DNA from 2 places in the Rhodovulum sp. BSW8 genome. Region 2 is predicted to be linked to the other one. Evidence: riboswitches for the same ligand, from Rfam matches in the RefSeq annotation. Region 2 holds a riboswitch; the other holds the start of a gene.
The links. A riboswitch is a leader RNA that binds a small molecule or an ion and turns the genes downstream of it on or off. The one in region 2 is predicted to bind cobalamin.

Region 1: another riboswitch for cobalamin. It lies ahead of DSD19_RS03765 (hypothetical protein); the one in region 2 lies ahead of nrdH (glutaredoxin-like protein NrdH).

Annotation. Positions count from the first base shown of each region.
Region 1 is NZ_QNVX01000005.1:315,040-323,070, reverse strand. Features, by position in the region: gene DSD19_RS03775 (paraquat-inducible protein A) at 1-47, shown strand, start outside; gene metH (methionine synthase) at 78-3,839, opposite strand; cobalamin riboswitch at 3,958-4,170, shown strand; gene DSD19_RS03765 (hypothetical protein) at 4,201-4,569, shown strand; gene nikR (nickel-responsive transcriptional regulator NikR) at 4,592-5,056, opposite strand; gene DSD19_RS03755 (ABC transporter substrate-binding protein) at 5,199-6,761, shown strand; gene DSD19_RS03750 (ABC transporter permease) at 6,758-7,738, shown strand; gene DSD19_RS03745 (ABC transporter permease) at 7,735-8,031, shown strand, end outside.
Region 2 is NZ_QNVX01000009.1:17,595-25,625, reverse strand. Features, by position in the region: partial or broken gene DSD19_RS06885 (ribonucleoside triphosphate reductase) at 1-1,275, opposite strand, end outside; gene nrdF (class 1b ribonucleoside-diphosphate reductase subunit beta) at 1,296-2,270, opposite strand; gene nrdE (class 1b ribonucleoside-diphosphate reductase subunit alpha) at 2,279-4,417, opposite strand; gene nrdI (class Ib ribonucleoside-diphosphate reductase assembly flavoprotein NrdI) at 4,399-4,815, opposite strand; gene nrdH (glutaredoxin-like protein NrdH) at 4,821-5,042, opposite strand; cobalamin riboswitch at 5,153-5,373, opposite strand; cobalamin riboswitch at 5,646-5,842, shown strand; gene DSD19_RS06860 (aromatic ring-hydroxylating dioxygenase subunit alpha) at 5,954-7,183, shown strand; gene DSD19_RS06855 (hybrid-cluster NAD(P)-dependent oxidoreductase) at 7,189-8,031, shown strand, end outside.

The sequences.
Region 1 (8,031 bases), on a different contig from region 2:
CTCTGGCATTGTCGAGCCTGACGGCCCGGGTGATGCACCGGACCTGACGCCCGGCATGGTCCGCCGGGCACCTGTCTTCAGGCCGCCGCCGCGTCGCCGGCCTTGCCGGGCGTGTAGTTCAGGACCGGCGCCAGATGGCGTTCGGCCTCGGCGAGCGCAATCCCCTTCCGCGCGGCATAATCGGCGACCTGATCGGCCTCGACCTTGCCGACCCCGAAATAGAAGCTGTCGGGATGGGCGAAATAAAGCCCCGAAACCGACGGCCCAGGCCACATCGCCATGCTTTCCGTCAGGCGGATGCCCACGGCCCGTTCCGCATCGAGCAGCCGGAAGAGCGTCGTCTTCTCGGTATGGTCGGGCTGGGCCGGGTAGCCCGGCGCGGGGCGGATGCCCTTGTAGGGCTCGGCGATCAGCTCTTCGGGGGTGAAGGTCTCATCGGGTGCATAGCCCCAGAGGCTGCGGCGCACTTCCGCATGCATGCGCTCGGCGAAGGCCTCGGCGATGCGGTCGGCCAGCGCCTTGACCATGATCGCGCCATAGTCGTCATGCTCGGCCGCCATGCGCTCGGCAATGGCGATTTCCTCGGAGCCCGCCGTCACCGCAAAGCCGCCCAGATAATCGGGCGCGGTGCCTTCGGGCGCCACGAAATCCGACAGCGCCGCATTGGCCACGCCCGGTCGCTTGACGGTCTGCTGGCGCAGGGTGTGGAAGGTGGCGAGCGTTTCCTTGCGGTCCTCGCCCGTGTAAAGCCGCACATCGTCGCCCACCGCATTGGCGGGCCAGAAGCCCACCACGCCCTTCGGCGCGAACCAGTCGCCCTGCACGATCCGGTCGAGCATCCGCCGCGCATCGTCGTAAAGCGCCCGCGCCGCCTCGCCCTTGGCCTCGTCCTCGAGGATGCGGGGAAAGACGCCCTTCATGTCCCAGGCGTGGAAGAACGGAGTCCAGTCGATATGCGCCGCCAGATCGGCCAGATCCCAGCGGTCATAGACCCTGGTGCCGAGGAAGGAGGGCTTCGCCGGCGTGTAGCCCGTCCAGTCGATGGCGATCCGGTTGGCGCGGGCGGCCACGAGCGGCAGGCGCTTCTTGGCGGCCTCGCCGCGGGCATGCTTTTCGGCGATCTCGCGATACTCCTCGCGGATGCCCTCGACATAGCCCGACCGCTGGTTGTCGCTCAGCAGCGCGGACACGACGCCCACCGCCCGGCTGGCATCGGTCACATAGACCGCCTGCCCCGCCGTGTAGTTCGGCGCGATCTTCACAGCCGTATGCACCTTGCTGGTCGTGGCCCCCCCGATCAGCAGCGGAATGTCGAAGCCCTGCCGCTGCATCTCGGAGGCCATGTGAACCATCTCGTCCAGCGAGGGCGTGATCAGCCCCGACAGGCCGATGATGTCGACTGCGTGCTCCTTCGCGGCGGCGATGATCTTCTCGGGCGGGACCATGACGCCCAGATCGACGATTTCATAATTGTTGCAGGCCAGCACGACGCCGACGATATTCTTGCCGATGTCATGGACGTCGCCCTTGACGGTCGCCATCAGCACCTTGCCCGCAGCCTCGCGGCGGCCGTCCTTTTCGGCCTCCATATGGGGCAGCAGCACGGCCACGGCCTGTTTCATCACGCGGGCCGATTTCACCACCTGCGGCAGGAACATCTTGCCCGCCCCGAAAAGGTCGCCCACCACGTTCATCCCCGCCATCAGCGGGCCCTCGATCACGTGCAGAGGCCGCTCGGCCGCCAGCCGGGCCTCTTCGGTATCGGCCTCGATGAATTCGGTGATGCCGTTGACCAGAGCATGTTCCAGCCGCTTCCCGACCGGCAGCTCGCGCCAGGACATGTCCTTTTCGCGGGCCTGAGACCCGCCCTGCCCGCGGTATTTCTCGGCCAGCTCCAGCATCCGCTCGGTCGCATCGGCGCGGCGGTTCAGCACCACGTCCTCGCAGGCCTCGCGCAGCTCGGGATCGATCTGGTCATAGACCGCCAGCTGACCGGCATTGACGATGCCCATATCCATCCCCGCCTGGATGGCGTGGTACAGGAACACCGCATGCATCGCCTCGCGCACGGGCTCGTTGCCGCGGAAGCTGAAGGACAGGTTCGACACGCCGCCCGAGATATGGACATGCGGGCAATCGGCCGTGATCCGCCGCGTGGCCTCGATGAAATCGACGCCGTAATTGTCATGCTCCTCGATGCCGGTCGCGACGGCGAAGACGTTCGGGTCGAAGATGATGTCCTCGGGCGGAAAACCGACTTCTTCGGTCAACAGCTTGTAGGCGCGGGCGCAGATCTCGACCTTGCGGTCCTCGGTATCGGCCTGGCCCTTCTCGTCGAAGGCCATCACGATCACCGCCGCACCATAGGCCCGGCACAGCCGCGCATGATCGAGGAAAGCCTCTTCGCCCTCCTTCATCGAGATCGAGTTGACGACCGGCTTGCCCTGCACGCATTTCAGGCCCGCCTCGATCACCTCCCATTTCGAGCTGTCGATCATCACCGGCACGCGGGCGATGTCGGGTTCGGCGGCGACGAGGTTCAGGAAGTCGATCATCGCCTGTTTGCTGTCAATCAGCCCCTCGTCCATGTTGACGTCGATGATCTGGGCGCCGTTCTCGACCTGGTCGCGCGCCACATCGAGGGCGGTGGCGTAATCCTGCTCCTTGATCAGCTTGCGGAACCGGGCAGAGCCGGTGACGTTCGTCCGCTCGCCCACGTTCACGAAGGGGATGTCGTCGGTCAGGGTGAAGGGTTCCAGTCCCGAGAGCCGCATCTTCGGCGCGATCTCGGGGATCTTGCGCGGGGCATGCCCCTCGACCGCCTTCGCCACGGCCGCGATATGGTCATAGGTCGAGCCGCAGCAGCCGCCGACGATATTGACCAGCCCGTCTGTCGCGAAGCCCTCGACCAGGGCCGCCATCTCGTCGGGGGTCTGGTCGTACTCGCCCATCTCGTTCGGGAGCCCCGCATTGGGATAGGCGCAGATCAGCGTGTCGGCCACGGCCGAAAGTTCCGCCAGATGCGGGCGCATCGCATCGGCGCCAAGCGCACAGTTCAGCCCGACGGTCAGCGGCCGGGCATGGCGCACTGAATGCCAGAAGGCCGTCGGCGTCTGGCCCGACAGCGTGCGCCCCGACAGGTCGGTGATGGTGCCCGAGATCATAACGGGCAGGCGCAGGCCGGTTTCGGCAAAAACCTCTTCGCAGGCGAAGATCGCGGCCTTGGCGTTCAGCGTGTCGAAGATCGTCTCGATCAGCACCAGGTCGATGCCGCCCGCGATCAGCCCGTGCAGCTGTTCGGCATAGGCGATGCGCAGATCGTCGAAGGTGACGGCGCGGTAGCCGGGATCGTTCACGTCGGGGCTGATCGAGGCGGTCCGGTTGGTCGGCCCCAGCGCGCCCGCGACGAAGCGATGCCGCCCGTCCTCGGCCTCGGCCCGGTCCATCGCCTTGCGCGCCAGCCGCGCGCCCGCCTCGTTCAGCGCGAAGACCTTGTCTTCCAGCCCGTAATCGGCCTGGGCGATGGCGGTCGAGGAAAAGGTGTTGGTCTCGACGATATCGGCACCCACCAACGCATAGCGATAGTGGATCTCTTCGATCACGTCGGGGTTCGTCAGGTTCAGAAGGTCGTTGTTGCCCTTTTGCGGCTTGTCGCCGTGCAGATGACAGGCGCAACCGCCGCCAGGACCGGTGAAATCCTCCTCGGTCAGGCCGAGCTTCTGGATCTGGGTGCCCATCGCCCCGTCCAGCACCAGGATGCGCTCGGCGGCGGCGGTGCGAAGGGTCTCGAAAACGGGCGACAGCGAAAGGCGGGCGGGGCGGGGCGCAGGTTGGGTCATGGACGGCAGATATGGCCTTCGGCCGCTCCTGTCCAATTCATGTTTGTCAGGATCTTTATGAGGCCGCTTCACATTGCCGAACGACCCGCTGCGCCATTGACAGCCGCCCGCCCCGCCGGGTACCGCTTGCGGCGATGGTTCCCGCAGGCCTTGCCGGCTGCGCGGGTGAAAAGGGAACGCGGTCCGCCGGAACCACCGGCAAAGCCGCGGCTGCCCCCGCAACTGTAGGCGGAGAGCCCCCCGAGACGGCCACTGGACCCGCAGGTCCGGGAAGGGTCGGGGCGGCGATGACCCGCAAGCCAGGAGACCTGCCATCCAAGCGTGCGAACCCGGGCGGGGTGCCCCGGCAAGGAGATCCGCGATGGATGACATCGGGGGCCGTCATGGCCCGGTTTTTCGTGACGAGGTTCCGGGCGGGGCCGGTCTGCCGGCGATGCTGGAGATGGTCCTGATGCGGCTTGCCGCCTGCCCCGAAACGGGCGCACGGGCGCGCGAGCTGGGTCAGCTCGGCTTCATGCAGTGGCTGGGCAGCCTGCCCGGCCGGGCCGATCTGCCCGCCGCCGCCCGCGCCGCCGAGGCGCAGGCGGCACCGGGTCCGGCCACGGCCGCGCTGGACGAGTTCCGGCGCCTGCTGGTGCAGATCCGCGCGATGCCGCCCCGGCCGCTGGATCTGGCCCTGCCGCGCCCTTGCCGCCGGGGCGGCGCCCGGGCGCGGCGGCTCAGGCTTTAGGCCGGTCCCGCCGCCGCCGGGGTCAGAAGCGGTCCAGCACCCGCAGGTGATCGTGGGTATGCGCCCGCTCGCCATGCAGGTGAAACTCGACCTCGGTCCGCACCGGGATCAGAACGGTCTGTCCGTGCCGCACGCCGCGTTGCAGGAACAGGCTGTTGGCATAGGCCTGGACCGAGCCCACCGTGCCCCGCATCACCGCCACCTCGACCGCCGCGTGATGGTCAAGCGGCACCGACAGCGCCGCGATGGCCGCGTCGTGGTGCTGCTGGCGGCTTTCGGGCACCAGCCGCCCCAGATCGCGCTGCGCCGGGTCCATGGCATAGGTCACGACGCCCACGCATTCGGCCGCCTCTGGCGCATCCTGATCGAGCCCCCGGCGGATCAGGTCGCGCAAGGCCTCGGACCGGTTCGACGCGCCAGACCGGTCCATGAAGGCGTCAAGCGCCTCAAGCAGGTCGTCCTCGATGGTGATCGTGATGCGCTGCATGGGGCCCCTCCCGCTTTGCGGCGACTTTGCCCGCGAAGCCGCGCACGAACAAGAGCCGGGCGAACAAGAGACAGAACCGCGCTTGGCATTCCCGCCCCTCCGGTCGTATGAATATCGAACACATAAATCATACCGAGTCCGCATGCGCCCCCTGTCCTCCCTTGCCCTTGCCGTTTCGTTGAGTCTGCCGCTGGCCGCCGAGGCGGCCCCGCCCTTGGTGCTGGCGGTGGGCGGCGAGCCCGAGACCGGTTTCGACCCGATCATGGGCTGGGGCCGCTACGGAAACCCGCTGTTTCAGGCAACGCTCCTGCGGCGCGAGGCCGATCTGTCGCTGGCGGGCGATCTTGCGACGGGCTGGACGCTGTCGGACGACCGGCTGACCTGGACCATCACGCTTCGCGACGATGCCCGCTTCTCGGACGGCACGCGGCTGAGCGCCGAGGATGTGGCCTTCACCTTCAACGCCGCACGCGACGGCGACGGGCTGACCGATCTCAAGGTGCTGAAAGAGGCCCGCGCGACCGGCCCGCTGACCGTCGAGCTGGAACTCCGCCATCCGCAGATCACCTTCACCGGCGATCTGGCGACGCTGGGGATCGTGCCGAAGGCATCCTATGGGCCGGATTACGCCCGCCACCCGGTCGGCGCCGGGCCGTTCCGCCTGGTCGAATGGCGCGAGGGCGAACAGCTGATCGTCGCGCCGAACCCCTACTGGCACGGCCCCGAGATCCCGTTTCCGCGCGTGACCTTCGTCTTCGGGGCCGAGGCGGCGGGGCTGGCGCTGGCGCGCACCGGCGCGGCGCAGATCGTCGCCGTACCCCCGGCCGAGGCCGATGCCCCGCCAGAGGGGATGCAGGTGCTGCATGTGCCCAGCGTCGACAATCGCGGGGTGATGTTCCCGATGCGTCCAGCGGGCGGCACGACCGCGGAAGGAGCCCCCATCGGCAATGACGTCACCGCCGACCGGGCCATCCGGGTGGCGGTCGATCAGGCGGTGGACCGGACCGCGCTGCTGGCGCTGGCGGTCAACGGCCATGGCGCCCCCGCCCATGGCCCGGCCGACGGGCTGCCCTGGGACAACCCCGCCGACCGCCTGTCCGAGACCGGCCCGGATGCCGCGCGCGCCACGCTGGAATCGGCGGGCTGGACCGATGCCGATGGCGACGGGCTGCGCGAGAAAGGCGGGCTGAAGGCGCAGTTCCAGCTGGTCTATCCCGCCTCGGATTCGGTGCGGCAAGCGCTGGCGCTGGGGGTCGCCGAGGCGCTGAAACCGGTCGGTATCCGGGCGATCCCCGACGGCCGGAGCTGGGACGAGATCGGGCGGCTGATGCATTCCGAACCGGTGGTCTTCGGCTGGGGCTCGCACGACCCGTCGGAGGTTTTCAACCTTTATGAGAGCAGCCTTGCGGGCCGGGGCTGGTACAATCCGGGCTTTTACGCAAACCCGGCGGTCGATGCCCATTTCGCCGCCGCCGAAGCCTCTGAAAGCTACGAGGCCTCGCTGCCCGAATGGCGCGCCGCGCAATGGGACGGGACCACCGGCTTTGGCGCGAAGGGCGACGCGGCCTGGACCTGGCTGATCAATATCGACCATTCCTACTGGGTCAGCGACTGCCTCGATCTCGGCCCGATCCAGACCGAGCCGCATGGCCATGGCTGGCCGATCACACAAGGGCTGCCCGGGTGGCGCTGGACCTGCGAATGACAGGCTGGCTCGGGCGGCTGCTGGTCGAGCGGCTGATCCGGCTGGCCTGGTTGCTGCCGCTGGCGATGGCGGGGCTTTTCACGCTGGTCTCGCTGGCCCCGGTCGACCCGATCACGTCCTATGTCGGCGCCCGCGTCGCCGAGGTCGGCCCCGACCAGCGCGCAGCCATCGCCGAAGCCTGGGGGCTCGACGCGCCCGCGCCCGAACGGTTCGCGCTGTGGCTCGGTCACATCGCGCGCGGCGATCTGGGCAGATCGATCACCTTCAACGCGCCCGTCGCCCAAGTGCTGACGGGCCGCGCCGGGGCCTCGCTGACGCTGATCGCGCTGGCCTTGCTGATGTCCTTCGCGGTGGGGCTGAGCCTCGGGCTGACCGCCGCCGCGACGCGCGGGCGCTGGCCCGACCGGGCGATCCGGGGCTTTGCCGTGGTGCTGACGGCAAGCCCCGGCTTCTGGGTCGCGCTTTTGCTGATCGCGCTTTTCGCCGTCGGGCTGGGCTGGCTGCCCTCCTGTTGCGCGGCCCCGCCCGGTCTGACCGCCGACGAGGCCGATCTGGCCGCGCGACTGCGCCATCTGATCCTGCCCGCCGCGACCCTGTCGGTGGTGGGCACCGGCCCGCTGATCCTGCATAGCCGCGCCCGCACCGCGGCCTTTCTCGAAAGCCCCGCCGCGCGCCATCTGGCGGCCCATGGCGCGCGCCCCGGCTGGCTGGCCTGGAGGCCGGGGCTGCGCCATGCGCTGGGCCCGGCGCTGGCCGTGCATCTGGCGGGCACGGGCGAGCTGATCGGCGGGTCGGTTCTGGCCGAGACGGTCTTTGCCTGGCCGGGTCTCGGGCAGGCGACGGTGCGCGCGGCGCTGGGCGCCGATGCGCCGCTCTTGCTGGGGATCGCACTGGCCACGCTGATCGTGGTCTTTCTGGGCAATCTCGCCGCCGATATCGCGGCGCGGCTTTTAGACCCCAGGCTGAGGCAGGCATGACGACCGCCCCTGCCCCCGCCATGGCCTTTGCCGCGCCGGTGCGCCGCGATCTGCTGATCCGGGGCGGGCTGGCGCTGGGGCTTGTCGCCGTCCTTCTGGGGGCGGCGCTTGCCCTGCCGCCCGAAGGCCCGCCCGTCAGCGCGCTGTCGCGAAATCTCGGCCCATCGCTTGCACATCCCTTCGGCACCGACAGTCTGGGGCGGGACATGGCCCTGCGCACCGCGCTGGCGCTGGCCACCTCGATCAAGGTCGGGCTGTTCGCGGCGGTGCTGTCGACGGCGGTCGCGGTCGTG
Region 2 (8,031 bases):
GTGCAGATAGCCCAGCCGGGCGCAGTTGATGGTGACGACGCCAAGCGACCCGGTCTGCTCGGCCGACCCGAAAAGCCCGTTGCCGCGTTTCAGCAGTTCGGTCAGGTCCAGCTGCAACCGGCAGCACATGGACCGGACCATGTGAGGTTCCAGTTCCGAATTCACGAAGTTCTGGAAATAGGGCAGCCCGTATTTCGCCGTCATCTCGAAGAGATAGCCTGCGTTCTCGCTGTCCCAGGGGAAATCGGGCGTGATGTTGTAGGTCGGGATCGGGAAGGTGAAGACCCGGCCATGGGCATCGCCCTCGGTCATCACCTCCATATAGGCGCGGTTGATGAGGTCCATCTCGGCCTGCAGCTCGCCATAGGCGAAATCGACCTCGCGCCCGCCGACGATCGGCACCTGGTCCGCCAGATCGGCGGGACAGGTCCAGTCGAAGGTGAGGTTGGTGAAGGGCGTCTGGGTGCCCCAGCGCGAGGGGACGTTGAGGTTGTAGATGAATTCCTGCATCGCCTGCCGCACGGCGGCATAGTCCAGCCCGTCGAGCCGCACATAGGGCGCGAGATAGGTATCGAAGGAACTGAAGGCCTGCGCACCGGCCCATTCGTTCTGCAGCGTGCCGAGGAAATTGACGATCTGGCCCAAGGCGCTGGTCAGATGCATCGGCGGGCCGGATTCGATGGTGCCGGGCACGCCGTTCAGCCCCTCGCGCAAGAGCGTCCGCAGCGACCAGCCCGCGCAATAGCCCGCGAACATGTCGAGATCGTGGATATGGACATCGCCCTCGCGATGGGCCCGGCCGACTTCCGGCGGGTAGATATGGCTCAGCCAGTAATTGGCCGTCACCTTGCCCGAGGTGTTCAGGATCATGCCGCCCAGCGAATAGCCCTGGTTCGCGTTGGCGTTCACCCGCCAGTCCGACCTGTCGAGATATTCGTTGATCGAGCTTTCCACATCGACCAGCACCCGCCGGTCCTCGCGCAGCCGCGCATGCTGGTCGCGATAGACCGCATAGGCGCGCACCGTCACCATCCGGTTGGCGCCGATCAGCGCCTGTTCGACCGCATCCTGGATCTCTTCGACGCCGGGCGCGCCGCCCGCATGGCGAAAGCTCAGGACCCGCACCACCCGATCGGTCAGGCGCGCGGCCTCTTCGGCGCCGAACTCGCCGGTGGCCTCGCCCGCGCGGGCGACGGCCCGCGCGATGCGGCCACTGTCGAAGGGAACCACCTGCCCGTCGCGGGTCACGACGGATTGGGGGAGAACGGCCGTCATCGCATCACCTGTCTGCATGGTCAAAAATCCCAGTCCTCGTCCTCGGTCGCCACCGCCTTGCCGATGACGTATGAGGAGCCCGAGCCCGAGAAGAAATCGTGGTTCTCGCTGTCGGGACTCAGCGCGGCAAGAATTGCGGGGTTCACCTCGCAGGCGGCGGGCGGAAACAGCGCCTCGTAGCCGAGATTCTGCAGCGCCTTATTGGCGTTGTAGTGAAGGAAGGCCTTGACGTCTTCGGTCAGGCCGAGGCCGTCATAAAGCTCTTCGGTATAGCGCGCCTCGATTTCGTAGAGATCGAAGATCAGCGCGAAGGCAAAGTCCTTCAGAGCGGCGCGTTCTGCCTCTGGAAGCCGGTCGGCACCGCGCTGAAACTTGTAGCCGATATAGTAGCCGTGGATCGCCTCGTCGCGGATGATCAGGCGGATCAGATCGGCGGTATTGGTCAGCTTGGCGCGGCTCGACCAGTACATTGGCAGGTAGAACCCCGAATAGAACAGGAAGCTTTCCAGGAACACCGAGGCGACCTTGCGGCGCAAGGGATCGCCGCACGCAGCGTATTCGTCGAGGATCAGCCGGGCCTTCGCCTGCAGATGCGGGTTTTCCTCGGACCAGCGGAACGCTTCGTCGACCTCGCGCGTCTGGCAGAGCGTCGAGAAAACCGAGGAATAGCTTCGCGCATGCACCGCCTCCATGAAGGCGATGTTGGTCAGCACCGCCTCTTCGTGCGGGGTCTGCGCATCGGGCAACATCGCGGGCGCGCCGACGGCGTTCTGGATCGTGTCGAGCAGCGTCAGGCCGGTGAACACACGGATGGTCAGTTGCTGCTCTTCGGGGCGAAGCGTCGCCCAGCTTTGAACGTCGTTCGACAGCGGCACCTTTTCGGGCAACCAGAAATTTACCGTCAGCCGGTTCCAGACCTCCAGGTCCTTGTTGTCCTGCAGCCGGTTCCAGTTGATCGCGCGGGGGACGGCACGGATATCGGTCATGTCTTTCATTTCGGACCTCACAGCGTGCAGGACACGCAGCCCTGCACCTCGGTTCCCTCAAGAACCGTCTGGCGCAAACGGATGTAATAGATGGTCTTGATGCCCGTCTTCCAGGCGCGGATCTGGGCGCGGTTGATGTCGCGGGTCGTTGACTCGGCCGGAAAGAACAGCGTCATCGACAGGCCCTGATCGACATGCTCGGTCGCGGCGGCATAGGTGTCGATGATCGCTTCGGGGCCGATCTCGTAGGCGTCCCGGTAGAACTCCAGATTATCGTTCGTCATGAACGGCGCGGGATAGTAGACGCGGCCGATCTTGCCCTCCTTGCGGATCTCGATCCTGGAGGCGATCGGGTGGATCGAGGAGGTCGAGTTGTTGATGTAGCTGATCGACCCGGTGGGCGGCACGGCCTGCAGGTTGCGGTTGTAAAGCCCGTCCCGGATGACGGCGTCGCGCAGCGCCGCCCACTGGCTGCGGCTCGGCAGATCGACCCCGAACCGGACGAAAAGATCGCGCACGGTTTCCGTCTCGGGCAACCAGTCCCGGGTCACGTATTTTTCGAAGAAGGTCCCGTCCGCGTATTTCGAGAGGTCGAAGCCCGCGAAGCTTTTCCCCTTTTCGCGCGCGAGGGCATTCGACGCGCGCAGGGCATGATAGGCAATGGCCGCGAAATAGCTGCGGGTGAAATCGATGCCCTCGGGGCTGCCGTAATGGATCCGCTCACGGGCCAGGAAACCGTGAAGGTTCATCTGGCCCAGCCCCACCGCATGGGCCTCGTCATTCCCCCGCCGGATCGAGGGCACGCTGTCGATGGCCGACATCTCCGAAACCGCCGTCAGCGCCCGGATCGCGGTTTCCACCGTTTCCCCGAGATCCGGCCCGTCCATGGCGGCCGCGATGTTCAGGCTGCCGAGGTTGCAGGAGATGTCGGTCCCGAGATGCCGGTAGCTCAGGTCATCGTCGAATTCGGAGGCCTCGTTCACCTGAAGGATCTCGGAACAGAGGTTCGACATGGCGATCCGCCCCGCCACCGGGTTCGCACGGTTCACCGTGTCCTCGAACATGATGTAGGGGTATCCGCTCTCGAACTGGATCTCGGCCAGCGTCTGGAAGAAGTCGCGCGCGTTGATCTTGCTTTTGCGGATCCGCTTGTCGTCGACCATCTCGTCGTATTTCTCGGTCACCGACACTTCCGAGAAGGGCATGCCGTAAACCCGCTCCACGTCATGGGGCGAAAACAGGTACATGTCCTCGTCCCGCTTGGCGAGATCGAAGGTAACGTCCGGGATCACGACGCCAAGCGACAGGGTCTTGATGCGGATCTTTTCGTCGGCATTCTCGCGTTTGGTATCAAGAAAGCGCAGGATGTCGGGATGGTGCGCGTTCAGATAGACAGCGCCCGCCCCCTGCCGCGCCCCCAGCTGATTGGCATAGGAAAACGAGTCTTCCAGCAGTTTCATCACCGGGATCACACCCGAGGACTGGTTTTCGATCCCCTTGATAGGGGCGCCATGCTCGCGGATGTTGGTCAGCATCAGCGCAACGCCGCCGCCGCGCTTGCTGAGCTGCAGCGAGGAATTGATGGCCCGGCCGATGGACTCCATGTTGTCCTCGACCCTCAGCAGGAAACACGAGATCAACTCGCCCCGGCTTTTCTTTCCGGCGTTCAGAAAGGTGGGGGTGGCGGGCTGGAAGCGGCCCGAGATCATCTCGTCCATCAGCCGCATGGCCAGGGCTTCGTCGCCCCGCGCCAGCGCGAGAGCCACCATCACCACGCGGTCTTCATAGCGTTCCAGATAGCGCTGCCCGTCGCGGGTCTTCAGGGTGTAGGAGGTATAGTATTTGAAGGCCCCGAGGAACGTGGAAAAGCGGAATTTCCTCGCATAGGCCGCATCCCAGATCCGCCGCTGGAAATTCCGGGAATACTGGTCGAGAACCTCGGCCTCGTAATAGCCTTCATCGACCAGATATCCGAGCTTTTCGTCAAGGCTGTGAAAGAACACGGTGTTCTGGTTGACATGCTGCAGAAAATACTGCCGCGCGGCCATGCGTTCGGCGTCGAAGCGGATGCGTCCGTCTTCGTCGAAGAGGTTCAGCATCGCGTTCAGCGCATGGTAATCAAGCGCCGACGCGTCTTTCAGGCCGTGATCGAGCATTTCGGTCTCCAGAACTCTGCAAGCCCAGCACGGACGCGGGCGATGTCGGCTTCGGTTCCGGCCAGTTCGAACCGGTAAAGCACCGGAACGGCGCATTTGCGGGCGATGACCTCGCCTGCGGCGGCGAAGAGCGTGCCGAAATTGCGGTTTCCACTGGCGATGACGCCCCGCAGAGCGCTGCGGGGGACGGGATCGTTGAGAAAGCGGATCACCTGCCTGGGCACAGCGCCACGGCCCGCGCCGTCGGCATAGGTCGGGCAGATCAGCACGAAGGCGTCGGCCGGGCTGGGCATTGGATCCTCGGGGTCGATCGGAATGCGCGCCGCCGGCAGACCCAGAGCCTGCACGAAGCGCGCGGTATTGCCAGACCCGGAGGAATAGTAGACGAGCCCGCCCATCGCCGTCAGGCCAGCCGACCGATCAGGTCCGGACGGAACCCCGCCCAGTGATCCTCGCCCGCAATCACCACCGGCACCTGCCGGTAACCCAGCCCGGTCACATGGCTCAGCGCCGCGTCATCTTCGGTCAGGTCGATCACTTCATAGCTCAGCCCGCGCGCCTCAAGCGCGCGTGTCGTGGCCGTGCATTGCACGCAGGCCGGTCTGGAATAGACGGTGATAGTCATGTCTCGCCCCATATGTCTGCCGTTTCCTGTCGGACCTTGGGACACGAGAGCCATGGCGACGGGGCGGCCCGCCGCGAATCGCACACGCACCCCGAGGCCCTCCGCCTGTGGTTGTCGCCGTCCGTCATGGCAGGTCTCCTGGCTTGCGGGTCGACACTTGGCTGGCCTTCCCGGACCCCGATCCCCTGATGGATTGGCCCAGTGGCGTCGTCAGCTTCGCTCGCCGCTCACAGTTGCGGGGGCAGCGCCGGATTTGACCCATACGGGCCTGCACCGGCTTCCCTCTTTCGTCCCCGGGTCGCCCCGGGAAACCATGACTGGATCACCATCTCTCGATCCCCTTCGGATGTCAATATCTGGTGTTCCAGATCCTCAGATTTACGACCTGTTGGGTGCAGGGCCGAAAGGGCTGGCGCCGGCACGTGGACCCGTTTCTTTGGTGGAAGGTCTCCCAATCGCCTGAAAAACCTCCGTCCGGTCTCGCGCAGCGATCCTGAAGCTTCCGCTTCGACCCAATGGCGCGCGTCCCGGCCCGGGGATCGGCCTTGTTCGCGAATGCGATGGCCGAAGTCGTTTTCCGGCCATCGGCTGCCGCCCTCTGCGATTAGAATCGTTCCGCAAGGTGCCGCCGGTGACGGCGGAGAATTGGGAAGCCGGTGCAGAACCGGCGCTGCCCCCGCAACGGTAACGGATGGGCAGGCACGGCGAAGGCCACTGGGAAAGCCTCCCCGGGAAGGCGCCGCGCCCGGCTGAAAGGCCACTCCGAAGCCCGGAAACCAGCCTTGCGCGAGACGCAAGCCGCGGGCGGCGGCGCAGGCGCTTGACGGGCTGTGGCGGTATGCCGGGGCCCGGACGGTTTGCGCTCCGCTCGCTTCGGAAACCGCCGCGAAACATGCGGCAAGGGGCAGACCATGAAGCACGACCTCTCGCATTTGTTGGCCGCACAGAAACCGGGACAGGCGCTGGACCGTCCGTTTTATACCGATCAAGGCGTTTTCGAGGCCGATCTCCAGACGATCTGGTATCGCGAGTGGCTGTTCGCCATTCCGAGCTGCGAGCTGGAAAAGCCCGGCTCCTACGTCACCCACAAGGTCGGCGCCTATCGCGTGATCCTCGTGCGCGGCGCCGATGGCGCGATCCGCGCGTTCCACAATTCCTGCCGCCATCGCGGCTCGATCATCTGCAAGGCGGCCCGGGGCAACGTCCCGAAGCTTGTCTGCCCCTATCACCAATGGACCTACGAACTGGACGGGCGGCTGCTTTGGGCGCGGGACATGGGCGCCGAATTCGACGCCTCGGCGCACGGCCTGAAACCGGTTCACTGCCGTGAACTGGCGGGGCTTGTCTATATCTGCCTGGCCGAGGAGGCGCCCGATTTCGACGCCTTCGCCGATCAGGTCCGTCCCTACCTCGAGGTGCATGACCTGACGACGGCGAAGGTCGCCCACGAATCCACCATCATCGAGAATGGCAACTGGAAGCTCGTCTGGGAGAACAACCGCGAGTGCTATCATTGCAGCGGCAACCACCCCTCCCTGTGCCGCACCTATCCCGAGGACCCCCGCATCACCGGCACCGACGGCGATGCCCTGCCCGAACCCGTCAGGGCGCATGTCGCGCGCTGCGAGGACGCGGGCATTCCGGCACGGCTTCGCCTGGCAGGAAGCGGGCAGTTCAGGGTCGCGCGGATGCCGCTGCTGCCCGGTGCCGAAAGCTACACGATGGACGGCAAGGTGGCCGTGACCCGCCCGCTTGGACGGTTGCCGTTCCGGGATGCCGGGACCTTGCTTCTGTTCCACTATCCGACGACCTGGAACCATTTCCTGTCGGACCATTCCATCGTCTTCCGCGTGACACCGGTCTCGGCACGGGAAACCGAAGTCACGACCAAGTGGCTGGTACACAGGGACGCGGTCGAGGGGCGCGACTATGACCTCACGCGCCTGACCGAAGTCTGGATCGCCACCAACGACGAGGACCGGCGGGTGGTCGAGGACAACCAGCTGGGCATCGACTCGCCGGCCTATGTGCCGGGGCCCTATTCGGCGGTGCAGGAATCGGGCGTGATCCAGTTCGTCGACTGGTATTGCCGGACCCTCGCCGAAAGGACCGGGGCGCCGTCCCGGATCGCGGCGGAGTGAGCGGGATGACCGATCTCTCCGGCCCGCAGGCCCGCTCGATCTGGTCCGATGACGAGATGCTGGAATGCGTCTCGGTCATCCCCGAGGTGCCGAACACGGCCACCTTCACCTTCCAGGCGCCCTCCGGCGCGCTTTTCGACTATCTGCCGGGGCAGTTCCTGACGCTCGAGATCCCGGTTCCGGGCGGGACCGTGCACCGCACCTACACGATCTCGTCCTCGCCCTCGCGGCCGCGGTCGGTCTCGGTCACGGTCAAGGCGCAGGCGGCAAGCCTCGGCACCCGATGGATGCTCGATGAGCTGCGGCCGGGCATGCGCCTGAAGGCGTTCGGCCCGGCGGGCGTGTTCAGCCACCTGAACCATCCGGCGGCGAAGTACCTCTTCATCTCGGCGGGCTCGGGCATCACGCCGGCCATGTCGATGACCACCTTCATGTTCGATCTGGGCACGGTGCCCGACATCGTCTTCGTGAACTGCGCCCGCAGCCCGTCCGGGATCATCTTTCGCGAACGGCTGGAGCACATGGCGTCGCGGGTTCCCGGCATCGACCTGAAATGGGTCGTGGAACGGCCCGATCCGTTCCGGCCATGGACCGGGTATCGGGGCGTGTTCAACCAGCTGATGCTGGGCCTGATGGCGCCGGACTACCTGGACCGCGAGGTGTTCTGCTGCGGCCCCGAGCCGTTCATGCAGACGGTGCGCGACGCGCTTCAGGGCCTTGGATACGACATGGACCGCTATCATCAGGAAAGCTTCCAGGCGCCGGCCGCGACCGCCGACGAGGTGCCGGACCTCGACGACGTGGTCCCCAGCGAGGATGCAGAAGTCGAACTGACCTTCGCCCGGTCC